2 regions of the Dietzia sp. SL131 genome follow, and region 1 is predicted to be linked to the other one. Evidence: predicted binding sites of a transcription regulator. Region 1 holds the regulator's gene; the other holds the start of a gene.
What was found. Region 1 encodes LexA, which represses DNA repair genes until DNA is damaged. Its sites were predicted from a motif close to CGAACANNTGTTCG; they were not measured.
Positions count from the first base shown of each region.

Region 2: the regulator LexA is predicted to act here: its motif matches at 5,509-5,522, upstream of OVA21_RS04695 (HNH endonuclease signature motif containing protein).

Region 1 covers NZ_JAPPRI010000003.1:1,453,612-1,461,186, reverse strand. The annotation lists gene OVA21_RS07615 (IclR family transcriptional regulator) at 1-607, shown strand, start outside; gene OVA21_RS07610 (malate synthase G) at 786-2,966, opposite strand; gene dapF (diaminopimelate epimerase) at 3,086-3,976, shown strand; gene hflX (GTPase HflX) at 4,029-5,477, shown strand; gene lexA (transcriptional repressor LexA) at 5,517-6,227, opposite strand; gene OVA21_RS07590 (hypothetical protein) at 6,417-6,851, shown strand; gene nrdR (transcriptional regulator NrdR) at 6,963-7,418, shown strand; gene hrpA (ATP-dependent RNA helicase HrpA) at 7,429-7,575, opposite strand, start outside.
Region 2 covers NZ_JAPPRI010000003.1:816,816-824,390, reverse strand. The annotation lists gene OVA21_RS04735 (cobyrinate a,c-diamide synthase) at 1-209, shown strand, start outside; gene OVA21_RS04730 (nuclear transport factor 2 family protein) at 311-682, shown strand; gene OVA21_RS04725 (cobalt-precorrin-6A reductase) at 709-1,449, opposite strand; gene OVA21_RS04720 (cobyric acid synthase) at 1,446-3,017, opposite strand; tRNA gene OVA21_RS04715 (tRNA-Ile) at 3,109-3,185, opposite strand; gene OVA21_RS04710 (carboxylesterase/lipase family protein) at 3,238-4,626, opposite strand; gene OVA21_RS04705 (nuclear transport factor 2 family protein) at 4,686-5,108, shown strand; partial or broken gene OVA21_RS04700 (dihydrofolate reductase family protein) at 5,180-5,437, shown strand; gene OVA21_RS04695 (HNH endonuclease signature motif containing protein) at 5,546-7,081, shown strand; partial or broken gene OVA21_RS04690 (molybdenum cofactor biosynthesis protein MoaE) at 7,087-7,317, opposite strand; partial or broken gene OVA21_RS04685 (dihydrofolate reductase family protein) at 7,370-7,471, shown strand; tRNA gene OVA21_RS04680 (tRNA-Asn) at 7,529-7,575, opposite strand, start outside.

The DNA of each region.
Region 1 (7,575 bases):
CCACCGGTTGTGCGGCACGCTCGCGGAGAGCGGTCACCTCCGGCGCGACGCGGGCCGCGACTATCTGCTGGGACCGCGTCTCCAGCGGATCGGCGACGTCGCCGGACGCGCCACCGCGTCCTGGGCCGTGCCGGTGCTCACCGCCGTGGTCGAGGGCACCGGGGAGACCGCCAACCTCGCCGTCCGGGAGGGCGACGGGGTGGTCTACCTCGCCCAGGTGCCGTCCCCACACTCGATGCGGATGTTCACCGAGGTGGGACGACGGGTGGACGTGCACTGCACCGCGGTGGGCAAGGCCCTGGTCGCGGGCGACGACGACGACGAGGTCCGCAGGATGCTCGCCAGGGCGGGCATGCGCCGCTTCACCGACTCGACCATCGTCGAGCCCGACAGGTTGATCGAGGAGCTGCGTGTGGTGCGACAGGCGGGGTTCGCCACCGATGAGTCCGAGCAGGAGGAGGGCGTCCGCTGCGTCGCCATCGCGGTGGGTACCGGGGACGCCGCCTTCGCGGTGTCGGCATCCGGGCCCGAGGCCAGGTTCACGCGCGATCGCCGCGACGCCGCCGTCGCGATCCTTCGTGCGGCCGTGGCCGGGCTCGTCCCCTGATCTCGCGTCCGGCGAGCACGCCCGCCCGCCGGACGCCATCGGGCCGGGCGCAGGACGCCCGCGGCCGTTAGAGCGGCGAATCCGCCACCCACCGCCCGGATCCGGCCCCACCGGCGTGGGATCGGAGGTCGGGCGGAGGTGGCGGATTCTGCGGGTCGGCGGGTGGGCCGGCGCCGGTCTAGCCCGCGTTGGCGGCCTTGAATTCGCGACGACGGCGATGCAGGATCGGCTCGGTGTAGCCCGACGGCTGCTTGGTGCCCTCGAGGATCAGTTCCCGGGCCGCCTGCCAGGCGATGGACTTCTCGAAGTCCGGTGCCATGTTCCGGTAGGCGTCGTCGCCGGCGTTCTGCTTGTCGACGATCTCGGCCATCCGGCGCAGCGAGTCCTCGACGTCGTCGGCGGTGATGATGTCGTGGCGGATCCAGTTGGCCAGCATCTGCGAGGAGATCCGCAGGGTGGCGCGGTCCTCCATGAGGTTGACGTCGTGGATGTCCGGCACCTTGGAGACGCCGATGCCCTGCTCGACCCACCGCACGACGTAGCCGAGGATGGTCTGGCAGGAGTTGTCGACCTCTTCCTTCTTCTCCTCGTCCGTCCAGTCCGTGGACGGGGCCAGGGGGACGGTGAGGATGTCGTCGACACTCGCGCGGGCACCCCCGGCGAGCAGCTCTTCCTGCCGGGTCATGACGTTGACCCGGTGGTAGTGGGTGGCGTGCAGCGTGGCGCCGGTCGGGGAGGGCACCCACGCGGTGTTGGCGCCGGCCTCGGGCTGGCCGATCTTCTCGGCGAGCATCTCGGCCATGAGGTCGGTCTTGGCCCACATGCCCTTGCCGATCTGGGCGCGGCCACGCAGGCCGCACGCCAGACCCGTGTCGACGTTGAAGTCCTCGTAGGCGTTCATCCACCGGGCGCCCTTCATCTCGCCCTTGCGGATCATCGGCCCGGCCTCCATGGAGGTGTGGATCTCGTCGCCGGTCCGGTCGAGGAAGCCGGTGTTGATGAACACGACTCGTTCGGTGGCCTCGGCGATGCAGGCGGCGAGGTTGACCGAGGTGCGACGCTCCTCGTCCATGATGCCCACCTTGAGGGTGTTCTCGGGCAGCCCGAGGAGCTTCTCGACACGACCGAACAGCTCGGTGGTGAACGCGACCTCCTCCGGCCCGTGCTGCTTGGGCTTCACGATGTAGATCGACCCGTGTCGGCTGTTCCGGCGCTCGTTGCCCTCGGCGATCCCGTGCATGCCGGCGAGCGAGGTGACCAGTGCGTCGAGGATGCCCTCGGGCATCTCGTTGCCGTCGGCGTCGAGCACGGCCGGGTTGGTCATCAGGTGGCCGACGTTACGCACGAACAGCATCGAGCGGCCGTGGAGACGGACTTCACCCGAACCGTCGGGCGCGGTGAAGACCCGGTCGTCGTTGAGGACACGGGTGAAGGTCTTGTCGCCCTTGGTGATCTCCTCGGACAGGTCTCCCTTCATGAGCCCCAGCCAGTTGCTGTAGCCCTGGGTCTTGTCCTCGGCGTCGACGGCGGCGACCGAGTCCTCGAAATCCATGATGGTGGAGACGGCGGACTCCAGGACGACGTCCTTGACGCCGGCGCCGTCGGTCGAGCCGATGGGGGAGTCCGGGTCGATCTGGATCTCGATGTGCAGACCGTTGTTGCACAGCAGGACCGAGGACGGGCTCGAGGGCTCGCCGAGGTAGCCCACGAACTTCTCCGGGGCCGCCAATCGGGTGCTCGACCCGTCGGACACGGTCACCTGCAGGCCTCCGTCGACCACGGCGTAGGCCGTGGAGCCCACGTGGCTGCCCGACGCCAGCGGTGCGGCGTCGTCGAGGAACTCACGGGCCCAGTCGATGACCTTGTCGCCGCGGACCTTGTTGTACCCCGAGCCCTGCTCGGCGCCGTCGGACTCCGGGATCGCATCGGTGCCGTAGAGGGCGTCGTAGAGCGAACCCCAGCGGGCGTTACCCGCGTTGATCGCGAACCGGGCGTTCATGACCGGCACGACGAGCTGCGGGCCGGCGACCGTGGCGATCTCCGCGTCGACGTTCTCGGTCGTGACGGAGACGGACTCGGGCTCGGGAACCAGGTACCCGATCTCCTGCAGGAACGCCTTGTAGACGCCCGGGTCGATCGGCGCCGGGTTCTCGTGATGCCAGGCGTCGATCTGGGACTGCAACCGGTCGCGGGTGTCGAGCAGTTCGCGATTGCGGGGGGCCAGCTCGGTGAAGATCTCGGAGGCGCCCGCCCAGAACGCGTCGGGATCGACCCCGGTGCCCGGGATCGCCTGGGAGTTGACGAAGTCGTACAGGACCTCGTCGACCTGGATTCCGCCGACAGTGATGCGTTCGGACATCGATGCTCTCCTGGAGGTAGGGGACCGTTCTCCAAGTCGACTCTAGTGGGCGTACCGTCCGGCATCATCCGACATTTCCACAGTGCGGAACGGTCCCCGCCGGCGAGTACGATTTCGCCATGACTTCGACGCGCCAGGCCTCGCAGCCCGACGGTATCGCCTTCCTCAAGGGCCACGGCACCCTCAACGACTTCGTGATCCTCCCGGACGATCAGGCCGACCTGGACCTCGACGTGTACCTCGTACGAGCACTGTGCGATCGGCGTGGCGGAATCGGCGCCGACGGAGTCCTGCGGATCGCGACCGCCGGAGCCCTCGTCGACCGCGGCGTGCTCGCGACCCTGCCGCCCGGCGTGGACGGTGCGGACTGGTTCATGGACTACCGCAACGCCGATGGTTCCATCGCGGAGATGTGCGGCAACGGGGTCCGGGTCTTCGTCCACGCCCTCGTCGCGACCGGGAGAGCGGAGGCCGGCTCGATCCCGGTGGGCACGCGGTCAGGGGCCCGCCCCGCCGAGGTCCTCTCACACTCGGGTGTTGACGCGGTGGTGCGGGTGGACATGGGGGAGCCGCGTCTGCTGGGTCTGTCCTCGGCGGAGGTCGGTGGCCGGACCTTCGCGGGACTCGCCGTCGACATGGGCAATCCGCACCTCGCCTGTGTGGTCCCCGATCTGGACGCCGCGGGCCTCGCCGGGCTGCCGGTGCAGGAGGCCCCGGTGTATGACCGGGACTTCTTCCCCGACGGCGTCAACGTCGAGATCGCCACCCCGATGGTGGACGGTCGGGTCTCGATGCGGGTCCACGAGCGGGGATCAGGGGAGACCATGTCCTGCGGAACCGGAATCGTCGCGACCGCGGTCGCCGCGCTGGCCGACTCGGGGGAGGCGACGGGCGACGTCGTCGTGGTGGTCCCCGGCGGCGAGGTGGAGGTCTCACTCACCGAGGCCGGGTCCTCGCTCACTGGGCCGTCCACACTCGTCGCCCGCGGTCATTACCACCGTGGTCGGTAGCACACCGTCTCGCACGGGACACCGGGGGCCCGGTGTGAGAAGATGAACCCGAATGACTACTGATCACACGGCCGCTGACCGGCCGACACGCGACCTCGATCCGTCCATCGGTGATTTTCAGCTCGAGGAGAGATCCTCGATGCGCCGGGTGGCGGGGCTCTCCACCGAACTCCAGGACGTCAACGACGCCGAGTACCGCCAGCTCCGACTCGAACGGGTCGTGCTCGTCGGTGTCTGGACCGAAGGGTCCGCCGCGCAGGCGGACGCCGCGATGGCCGAGCTCGCCCAGCTCGCCGAGACCGCGGGATCGGAGGTGTGCGACGCGCTCATCCAGCGGCGTGACAAGCCCGATGCCGCCACCTACATCGGGTCGGGCAAGGTCAGCGTCCTCAAGGACGTGATCGCCGCGACCGGCGCGGACACCGTCATCTGCGACGGCGAACTCACCCCTGGACAGTTGCTCGCGCTGGAGAAGGCGGTCAACGTGAAGGTCATCGACCGTACCGCGCTGATCCTCGACATCTTCGCGCAGCACGCCACCAGCCGTGAGGGCAAGGCCCAGGTGACCCTCGCCCAGATGGAGTACATGCTCCCCCGTCTGCGTGGGTGGGGCGAGTCGCTGTCGCGCCAGGCGGGCGGTCGTGCCGGGAGCAACGGCGGCGTCGGTCTCCGTGGCCCGGGTGAGACCAAGATCGAGACCGATCGGCGTCGGATCCGCGAGCGGATGGCCCGTCTGCGCCGGGACATCAAGGGGATGAAGCAGGCCCGGGACACCAAACGGCACCGACGGCGTTCCACTCCGGTGCCGTCCATCGCCATCGCCGGCTACACGAACGCCGGGAAGTCGAGCCTGCTTAACAGGATCACCGGAGCCGGCGTCCTGGTTCAGAACGCCCTGTTCGCCACACTCGACCCGACGACGCGCAAGGCCGAGTTGCCTGACGGCAGAGCAGTCGTCTTCACGGACACCGTGGGATTCGTCCGACACCTGCCGACCCAGTTGGTCGAGGCGTTCAGGTCCACACTGGAAGAGGTCGTCGACTCCGAGTTGCTCCTCCACGTCGTGGATGGTTCGGATGCCTTCCCGCTCCGCCAGATCGAGGCGGTGCGCAAGGTGATCAACGAGGTGGTCGAGGAGCAGAACGCGGAGCGGCCTCGGGAACTCCTGGTGATCAACAAGATCGACGCCGCGGATCCCGTGGTCCTCACCGAGTTGCACCACGCGCTGCCCGACGCCGTGTTCGTCTCGGCGGTCACCGGGCAGGGTGTCGACGAACTCCTCGAGCGAATCACGCAGATCGTCGCCTCGGGGGACACCGAGGTGACCCTGTCCGTCCCGTACTCCCGCGGGGACGTGGTGTCGCGGGTCCACGCCGAGGGCGCGGTGGTCGAGGAGGAACACACCCAGGACGGAACCCGGCTGGTGGTCCGCCTGCCCGCGTCCGTGGCCGGCGAACTGGACGAGTTCGCCGCCCGCGGTCCACATGACGGCGCCGCCTGACCCCTTCGGGGACGGGCGGCGCGTCGTTCGAACCGGGACTCAGAGTTTCCGGAACACTGTCACGACCTTGCCGAGGATCGTCGCGTGCTCGCCCGGAATCGGGCTGAACGACGGATTGTGGGGCAGCAACCAGACTCCGCTCGAGTCGTTCCGGAAGGTCTTGACCGTCGCCTCCCCGTCGATCATGGCGGCGACGATCTCCCCGTTGTCCGCGACGTTCTGCCGCCTGACCACCACGTAGTCGCCGTCGCAGATGGCGGCGTCGATCATCGACTCGCCGACGACCTTGAGCATGAACAGATCGCCTGATCCGACGAGGTCCGACGGCAGGGGGAAGATCTCCTCGACGGCTTGCTCCGCGAGGATGGGCCCGCCCGCCGCGATCCGGCCGAGCACGGGGACGTAGACGGGTTCGACCGCGCCGCCCGGACGCTGGGGCTCCGGAGCAGGTGACCGACGGCCCCGTGACTTCTGCCCCGGGACACCGTGGACGTCGACCGCCCGCGGCTTGTGCGGATCCCGCGTCAGGAAGCCCTTCTTCTCCAGCGTGCGGAGTTGATGCGCCACCGACGACGTGGACTGCAAGCCGACCGCGTCCCCGATCTCGCGGATGCTCGGCGGATAGCCACGCTCCTTGACGGTGTCGTGGATGTGGAGCAGAACGCTCTTCTGTCGGTCCGTCAGTGACTCGAAATCGGGCTTCGGCATCTCGTGTGGTCCCTTCGGCGAATGGATGTTCGACGCTGTGATCTGTCTACACCCTAGTGCCACGGGCTGCGGCGCGCCACACACGTGTTCGAAGAAATTCCTCCGTGGATCGTGACTGTGTCGGAGTCGCGTGATACAACTCTAGGGGAGTTCGGATTCGAACAGATGTACTGAGAAACACATACAGGTGTGCGAATCACGATCGCACACCGTATCGAGTAGGGAGCCACCATGACCGTTGTCGAGCTTCAGTCCCACCCACGTCCGGCCGCGCGGTGGACCGAGGTCTGCCCCGACGACCATCGTGGACGGGTCGCGCACCTCGACCGGCCCGGTGACGTGTCGGCGCGGTCCACCCGTGCGCCGCGACGCCCCCTGGCCCGACCGGAGGGCAGCCGGCCCGCCGTCACGTCCTCGCGTGCGGAGAATCTCGTCCGGCCGCGGGTGACCGCCCGTCCGGCCGCCGTCACGTCGGTCGCCCCGGGTCGCCGTGTGCTCGTGCGCCCGGTCTCCACGGACCGCGTGCGGGCGTGCCATGTCGAGGCCCCGGCGTCCACCGGGGTCGTCGACGACGTGCCGGCCTGGGTGCTACTGGCGTGCGGGATCGCATTCGGCGTGATCATGCTTCTCGCAGTGGCCTTCCTCGGTGGACCCGCCTACGCGTGACCGGGCAGCGGGCCTCCTAGAATGGACCGTGGGCGGTTGTATACCGCCCCCGCGTTCCGTCAGGCACGATCCGGGACGCGTGAACTCCGGTCGACGAAGGGCCCCACGGGAATGTACTGCCCGACATGCCACCACGAGGACTCTCGGGTAATCGACTCACGATCCGTCGACGAGGGTCAGGCGATCCGGCGTCGACGGGAGTGCCCCCGGTGTGGACACCGGTTCACGACGCTGGAGACGCCCCTGCTGACGGTTCTCAAGCGGAACGGGGTGACCGAGGCGTTCAGTCGGGACAAGGTCGTCCGGGGTGTCCGCCGCGCGTGCCAGGGACGATCGGTTGACGAGGACGCTCTGCGTCGCCTCGCCCAGCAGGTCGAGGACGCTGTGCGATCCGGCGGTGCGTCCGAGGTTCCCGCCCACGAGATCGGGCTCGCCATCCTGGGCCCTCTGCAGGATCTGGACGAGGTCGCCTACCTGCGGTTCGCGTCCGTGTACAAGCAGTTCAGCTCGGCCGACGACTTCGAAGGCGAGATCATCGCCCTCCGGGAGCGCCGCGCGAGCCGCTGACCGCTCGGCGTCATCGGGATGACCGCGGGGCGAGCGCAGACGCGACCGCCTTGTCGATCCGCTCTGCCGATACCGGCCGTGCGGTACCCAGTGACTGCGCGAACAGCCCCACCCGGTACTCGGCGAGCATCCACCGCAGGTCGCGGCACGCCCGTGC
Region 2 (7,575 bases), 640 kb from region 1:
CGCCCGCCGGCGCGGCGGGCTCGCGCGCGGACGAACCGGGCGCGGCTCCCGCCTGGACCAGCAGCGCCGGACCAGAGGGGTTCGTCAGCGGGTCGGTCCACGCGTCCTACCTACACACGCACTGGGCGGGGCATCCGGCGATGGCGGCCCGGTTCGCAGCGCACGCGCGGCGCTTCGCCACCGCGCGTCGGCCCGCCCGACTCGGCTAACCGGGCCCCTTGCGGTCGCGGGCGCGTTCTGGCCGAATAGGCGTAGACCCGGCATCCGGTTCGCTGACCGCCCGGGTCGGAACGACCACCGAGGAGACCTCATGACCGTGCGCGACGTCATCACCGCCTACTACGAGGCCTACAACAGCGAGGACCCCCACCACCTGGCCGCGGTGTTGCACGAGGACGTCGTCCTGCACTCCGCCGCCGGCACCCAGCACGGGATCTCCGCCTACCTCGACACCTACCGCGCGATGACCAGTACGTTTGTCGACCGCATGACCCCCGAGGAGATCGAGGTCGACGGCGACACGGCCATAGTCACGGTGATCAACACGCTCACCGCACGCGCCGACGTGAAGGACTTCATGGGGATGTCGCTGGACGAGGGGCAGACCATGACGTTGACTTTGCGCGGCCGCTACACGGTGGACGACGACCGGATCCGGGAGATCCACATCAAGTTGCTCTAACCGCGGTCCTCGGGGCGCCGGCCTGGTCAGTCAGCGGCGCCGGCCCACTCCGCGGCGGCTGCTGCACTGTCCACCACGGGCACGCCCGGTGCGGGTCCGGGCCGTCGCACCACCACGACCGGCACGTCGAGCTCGTCGGCCACCGCCATCTTCGACCACGTGTGACCGCCGCCCGAGTCCTTGGTGACCAGCACGTCCACGCCGTGGTCGGCGAAGAGCTCACGCTCACCCGCCACCGAGTAGGGGCCGCGGTTCAGCAGCAGTCGCCACGACGCGGGCAGCTCCACCTCCGGCGGGTCCACCACCCTGACGAGCGCGTGGTGCTCGGCGAGCGGGCCGACGAACCTGTCCAGCGACTGCCGGCCGATGGTGAGGAACGGCCGCCGGCCCACGCGGGACGCAGTAGCGGCGGCCTCGTCGTGGTCGTCCACCCAGTGCCAGCGATCGGCCCCCGCGGCGGCGGCCCAGCCCGGCCGCTCGAGCCGCAGCAGCGGCACCTCCGCGGCGGCGCAGGCGGCGGCGGCATTGGCCGAGATGCCGGCGGCGAAGGGGTGGGTGGCGTCCACGACCGCGGTCACGCCGGCCTCCGTGAGGTGCCGCCGGAGCCCGTCGATGCCGCCGAACCCGCCGACGCGCACCTCCCCCACCGGCAACCGCGGCCGCGCGACCCGGCCCGCCAGAGACGAGGAGAACCGCAGGCCGCGCTCCTGCAGCAGGACGGCGAGGTCGCGGGCCTCGGCGGTGCCGCCCAGGATCAGCACGCTCATCGGTCCGCCCCCGGCGGCAGCAGCGGCAGTTCCGGAGCGCCCGAGCGGGCCAGCTCGAGCAGCGCGTCCAGGTCGAGGTGCTCCTCGGCGAGGTCGGCGAGCAGGTCGAGCCGCGCCTCGCGGGCCCGCGCGAAACTCACCCCGGAGGCCGGACGCACACGACCCGCGCCGCCGGAGCCCTCCCCCACGCCGCCGGAGCCGCCGACGACCTCGGCCAGCAGCGCCGACCGGAAGCCGTCCGATTCGAGGGTTCCGTGCCACATGGTGCCGAACACGCGGCCCCGCCGGGCTCCGCCGGGGAACTCCTCGTCGTCGTCGACCCGCTCGGCCCCGCCGCCGACGCTCACCCTGCCGTGGTGGATCTCATACCCGCCCACGTCCTGACCCAGCGCGCGTCCGGTCGGCAGTCGCAGGACCTTCTCGGCGCCGAAGCGAGTGGTGGCGGGAAGCAGTCCGAGGCCGGTCACCCGCGCACCGGGCTCGCCCTCGATGCCGTCCGGGTCGGAGATCTCCCCGCCGAGCATCTGGAAGCCGCCGCAGATCCCCAGCACCGCGCCGCCGCGCTCGACGTGGGAGGTGAGCGCCCGGTCGAGGCGCCGGGCGCGGAGCCAGGCGAGGTCGTCGAGGGTGGCGCGGGTCCCGGGGACGACGACTAGGTCCGCCCCCGCGAGGTCGCGGGGCTCCGTGACGTACTCCAGCTCCACGTCCGCTTCCAGGCCGAGGGCGTCGACGTCGGTGAAGTTGCTGATCCGCGGCAGACGGATCACGGCCACCCGCAGGGTGGCGGCGGCGTCGGCGGCGCGGGGACCCACCGCGAGGGCGTCCTCCGAGTCCAGCCAGAGGTCGGGATTCCAGGGCAGCACCCCGTGGACCGGCCGGCCGGTGAGGTCCTCGATCTGCCGCAGCCCGGGGGCCAGCAGCGTCGGGTCGCCGCGAAACTTGTTGATGACGAACCCCGCGACCAGCCGCTGATCGGCGGGCTCGAGCAGTGCGACCGTGCCGTAGAGGGCGGCGAAGACCCCGCCGCGGTCGATGTCCCCCACCACGACGACCGGCATGTCCGCGTGCCGGGCCAGGCCCATGTTGACGTAGTCGCTGGAACGCAGGTTGATCTCGGTGGGGCTGCCGGCCCCCTCGCAGATGACGAGCTCGTGACGGGAGGCGAGGTCGTCGTAGGCGGCGTACGCGGCCTCGGCAAGGTGGGCCCGTCCGTCGACGAAGTCGCGGGAGGACACCGACCCGGCCGGCTGTCCCATCACCACCACGTGACTACGCCGGTCGCCGCCGGGTTTGAGGAGCACCGGGTTCATCGCGGGCTCCGGGGCCACGCCCGCGGCCAGCGCCTGGATCCACTGCGCGCGCCCGATCTCGGCGGTGCCGTCCGGGCTTGTGCTGTGCGGACCTGTGCTGTGGGGGGCGGCGACCACCATCGAGTTGTTGGACATGTTCTGGGCCTTGAACGGGGCCACGTCGATGCCGCGTCGGGCGAACGCCCGACACAGTGCGGTGGTCACGACGCTCTTTCCGGAATCGGAGGTCGTACCGGCGACGAGCAGTGAGTCGACCATGGAGATCGATTCTAGTCGGGCGCTCCGGGCCCGCCTGACCGGGCCGACCCGCGTCCGCGGTGGGGTCGCGGCGTGGTGGTGGGGCCAGCTGTGGTGGGGCCAGCGGGGCTCGAACCCGCGACCAGCGGATTATGAGTCCGCGGCTCTAACCAACTGAGCTATAGCCCCCCGCACGCGCCGGGTATGTCACCGGCACGCGCCGCGCAATCGTAGCAAGACGTCAGGAGTCTCCGGCGGGCCACCAGACCGCGCGGACGTCGGCCAGTCCGTCCTCGACGACGGCGGGAGGGTCATCCCACACCTGCACCCGTCTCCCGGGAGGCGCATAGGGCGGGGACCCAGGGTCCCCGGAGCGGACGAAGTCGACCCACGACCGGTGCATCGCGTCGACCAGATCCGGAGGCGCATCCGCTCCGAGGTAGGCCCGCACGTTCGCGGCTTCCGGCACCGACCAGAAGAACGGCAGGTCCGCGCAGTGCACGGCGCCGCGGCCCTCGGCCCAGCGGAAGTCGTACACCCAGGTGGGCGCGCCGGCCGCCACCCGGGTCTCTGCCGCCCGCACAACGGTCGAGTGGATGGTCGCGGCGTCGACCACCGCCCCCACCGCCCGGCGCAGCGACTTGCCCGCCGACTGTCTGGCCAGCGCGCGCAGTCCGGTGGTGGGCAGTTCCTGGGACCGCAGGATCATCGCGGCACCCGGCACCAGCGCCGGACCGGGGAGGGCCCGGACGACCCCCTCGAACTCCGTGGCCGTGGAGCCGATGAGCAGGGGCAGGGCGAGCCCGGGACCGCTCCCGATGCCCTCCAGGGGCGGGACCGGGACGGTGTCGTCGCCGACCGTCGGCCGGAACGGCATGAGGAAGGGATTGTCCTTGCGCAGGCGCCGGTGGAATTCGTCGACGGCGCCCCGCCCGCCGGCGGCCAGTTCCGCCGCGGTCGTGCCCTTGGGGGCCTGAGCGGCAGGCGATCGCAGCACCGCGGGCGACGAGGCGATCCCCCGGTGGAACAGGCCGACCGACAACGGCGAGGCGAGCAGGCAGAGCACCGCCCCGCCGCCCGCCGACTGACCCGACACCGTGACCTGCCCGGGGTCGCCGCCGAACGCCGCGATCTCGTCGCGGACCCACTCCAGGGCCATGATCCAGTCCCGCACCCCGCGGTTGTCCGGGGCGTCGGGGAACGCGGTGAACCCCTCGACGCCCAGGCGGTAGCCCACCGAGACCACGACGATCCCGGCGCGCGCGAAGGCGGTCCCGTCGAACCAGGGCTGGTGCGACGACCCGGACTCCCAGCCGCCGCCGTGGATCCACACCAGAACCGGGTGGCCCGTGCCCTCGGTGGGAGCCCACACGTCGACGTGCAGGATGTCCGTGCCGGCGACGATCGGCTCGGGGATCGCCGGATCGGGGTCGAAGCGCAGCCGCTGCGCGGTGGCCGCCGGCCGGGTGGCGTCGCGGACGCCCGGCCACGGTTCGCGGCGGACCGGGGCGGCGAACCGCAGGTCGCCGACGGGGTCCTCGGCGTACGGAATGCCGTAGTAGCGGACCACATCCCCCAGATCGGTGCCCTTGACGCGGCCGGTGGACAGCGCGATCTCGACGTCGGTCATGGCGGCCAGATTAGCGACGACAGCTGAGATCCCCCGGCGATCACTGCTACCAAGGGGAGATGACAAGTGATAGGGACCTGATCATTGAGCGTCTGGCCGACGTGGCCTCAGCGTTGGACTCACGTGACTGGGACGGGCTGGGCGAGCTGTTCACCGAGTCCGCCACCGGGTACGGCGCGACCGGTCGGCAGGCGATCATCGAGAGGGTCAGGGAGCACCTCGGGGGCTGCGGACCGTCCCAGCACCTGTTGGGCAACCATCGGGTCCAGCTCGCCTTCCACGGAGACGAGGACCGGGCACGAAGCCTCACGTACGCGCGGGTCCTCCACCTCGGTGCCGGGGACCAGTCCGATCTGTCCTACGAGTGCCTCGGCGAGTACTCGGACCTGTGGACCCGCACGCCGGAGGGCTGGCGGATCGACTCGAGGAGGTTCCACATCAGCTTCGACCGAGGCGATTTCCGGACACTCCAACCGGGCTGATCGCCGACTGCCTCCCATGGGAGGCGGCTTCGGGTCGTACAACGACAACGGTGATTGGGGCGGCTACTGACGATTCCGGCGTGTTCGACCCCTGGGTCACCCAGATGACCACGCTGCTGACCACGGTGGTGTCAACGACGCTGGATGGTCCCCTCGACTGGCCGGACGCGGCCATCGTCAGCGGAAACGCCGTCGAGGTGGTCGCTCGCTTGAAGCAGCAATCCGACGTGTCGTTGCGCTCGCACGGCAGCTTGTCGATGAACCGGGCGCTGATGGCCGCCGATCTGGTCGATCGGGTGCAGGTGACGGTGTTTCCCTGGCGCAGTGGGTGGGTACCAGGTTGGGGTGAGTGATCGAAAATGATCGAACCCTTGTGCTAGTGCGCCGGTGCGGGTATTGTCGAATGTAGGTTCGATGTCGGTGGCGGAGGGGGTGGAATGGTGACGACGACGAGTGCACTGTTCGCCGTACCCGAGCCCCTCGGCATGGTCGACATGGAGGCCGTCAGCGAGGCGGCCCGTGCCGCGACGTTGGCGCAGAACCGCGCCGGGGCCACGCGGCTGGAGGCGGCGCATGTCCTGGTCGACCAGTTCGCCCGGGCCGCCCAGGCACAGGCGGAGCAGGCCGACGAGGCCGGCGCCGGTTCGCGTCGGCCCGCGTACGCCCGGCTGGATCCGGAGGCCCGGGCCCGCGATCACCTCGTGGCGGCGTGCCAGCTCACGTGCTGGCACGCCGCGCGGTTGGTGACGGCCGGGACGCAGATCCACCGACGGCTGCCCCGTCTGCGATCCACGGTCGACCGCGGGCTACTGCCCGAGCAGTTGGCGGTCGATATCGCGTGTCGCCTGGCGGAGGTGTCCGACGCGATCGTGTCGATCGTGGAGGACGAGGTGGTCGCGCGCTTCACGGACGATCTCGACGGTGGCGACCGGCCGACCCGCAACGCGGTGGACTCGGCGATCGATGACGCCGTGGAGCGACACGACCCGGCTGCCGCGCAGGACGCCGCCGCCGCGGCGGCCGCCACCCGCTCGGTCCGATTCCGCGGCGACCGGAACGGCATGGCCACGATGTGGGCCAGGCTCACCGCCGCCGATGCCGAACTCCTCCGTCGTCGCATCGAGACCGATGCGTCGGCCGCCTCGGCGGACGGACTGGACGGTTCCCTGGACCAGCTCCGCGCCGACGCCCTCGCCGCGCTCGCCGTCTATCCGCCTGCTGGTGACCCGTCCACGACCAGCCCCGGCCCCGGCTCCGACACTGACTCCGCGTCCGAGCACGACGGCATCGCACTCGGCGACGTCAGGCTCGGGGCGGACCTCCCCCGGCCCACGCTGGGTAACGCCGCGCGGGCCGGTCAGCCGATCCGCATCAGCGTGATCGCCTCCGCGGCCCGGGGCCTGCCCAACCGTGTCGAGTTCGTCCACGGCACCTACAGCAGCGTCGAATGGCTCTGCACGGAACTGCTCGAGGGCGACGACGCGAGCGTGCGGTTCGAGCTCATCGACCCCGCCCCCGGCGTGCTCGACTCCCCCGAGCACGCCCTGCGGTACATGATCACCCCCGCGATGGCCGAGCGAATCCGCATGCGCGACGGCACCTGCCGGCACCCCGGGTGCTCGGTTCCCGCCGAGGCCTGCGACGTGGACCATGTGATCGCGTTCAACACGAAGGACCCCGAGCTCGGCGGGCCGACCACCGAGTGGAACCTCGTCTGCCTGTGCCGCAAACACCACCGGGAGAAGACGTTCGGGACCAACGCCTACCGGTCCGGGCCGTTGGGTGAACTCGTCATCATCACCGACACCGGACACGAACACCGCACCCGACCCAAGGGCCCCTTGGCCCGTGCCCGTGACGCCATCTGGGAACGCGAGTGGAACGCCTTCGCCGACCGCATCGTCGCCGACGACGGCACACTCATCAATCCGCCGGGTCAGGACAGGTACCGACCCCGCAGACGGCCGGCCTGACCAACTCAGCAGTCGCCGACGCCCACCCATTCGGAGACGCCGTCGGTGAAGCGCTGCCGCTTCCAGATGGGCACCCCGTGCTTGAGACGCTCGATGAGCTCCGAACACGCCGCGAACGCCTCGGCCCGATGCGGCGCCACGGCGACCACCACCACCGCGACCTCGCCCACCGGCAGAACGCCCACGCGGTGGACGGCCGAGACGCGGACCGTACGCCCGGAATCGGACGCCGAGGTGTGCTCGACCGCGACCTCGTCGCAGAGCCGGGCGAGAGTGTCCCGGGCCGTGGGGGGAGCGGAGTGTGACCTCGAGCTGCTCGAGAGCCGTACCCTCGACGGCCGGATCCAGGAGCTGATCTACCGGCCCACCCTGCACGCCCCACCCGGCTGACCACCCTGAAATGCAGACCAGGTCAGTGGCTCGGAAGCCACTGACCTGGTTGCTGAGCTCCCCCAATTGGACTCGAACCAATAACCCTTCGATTAACAGTCGAA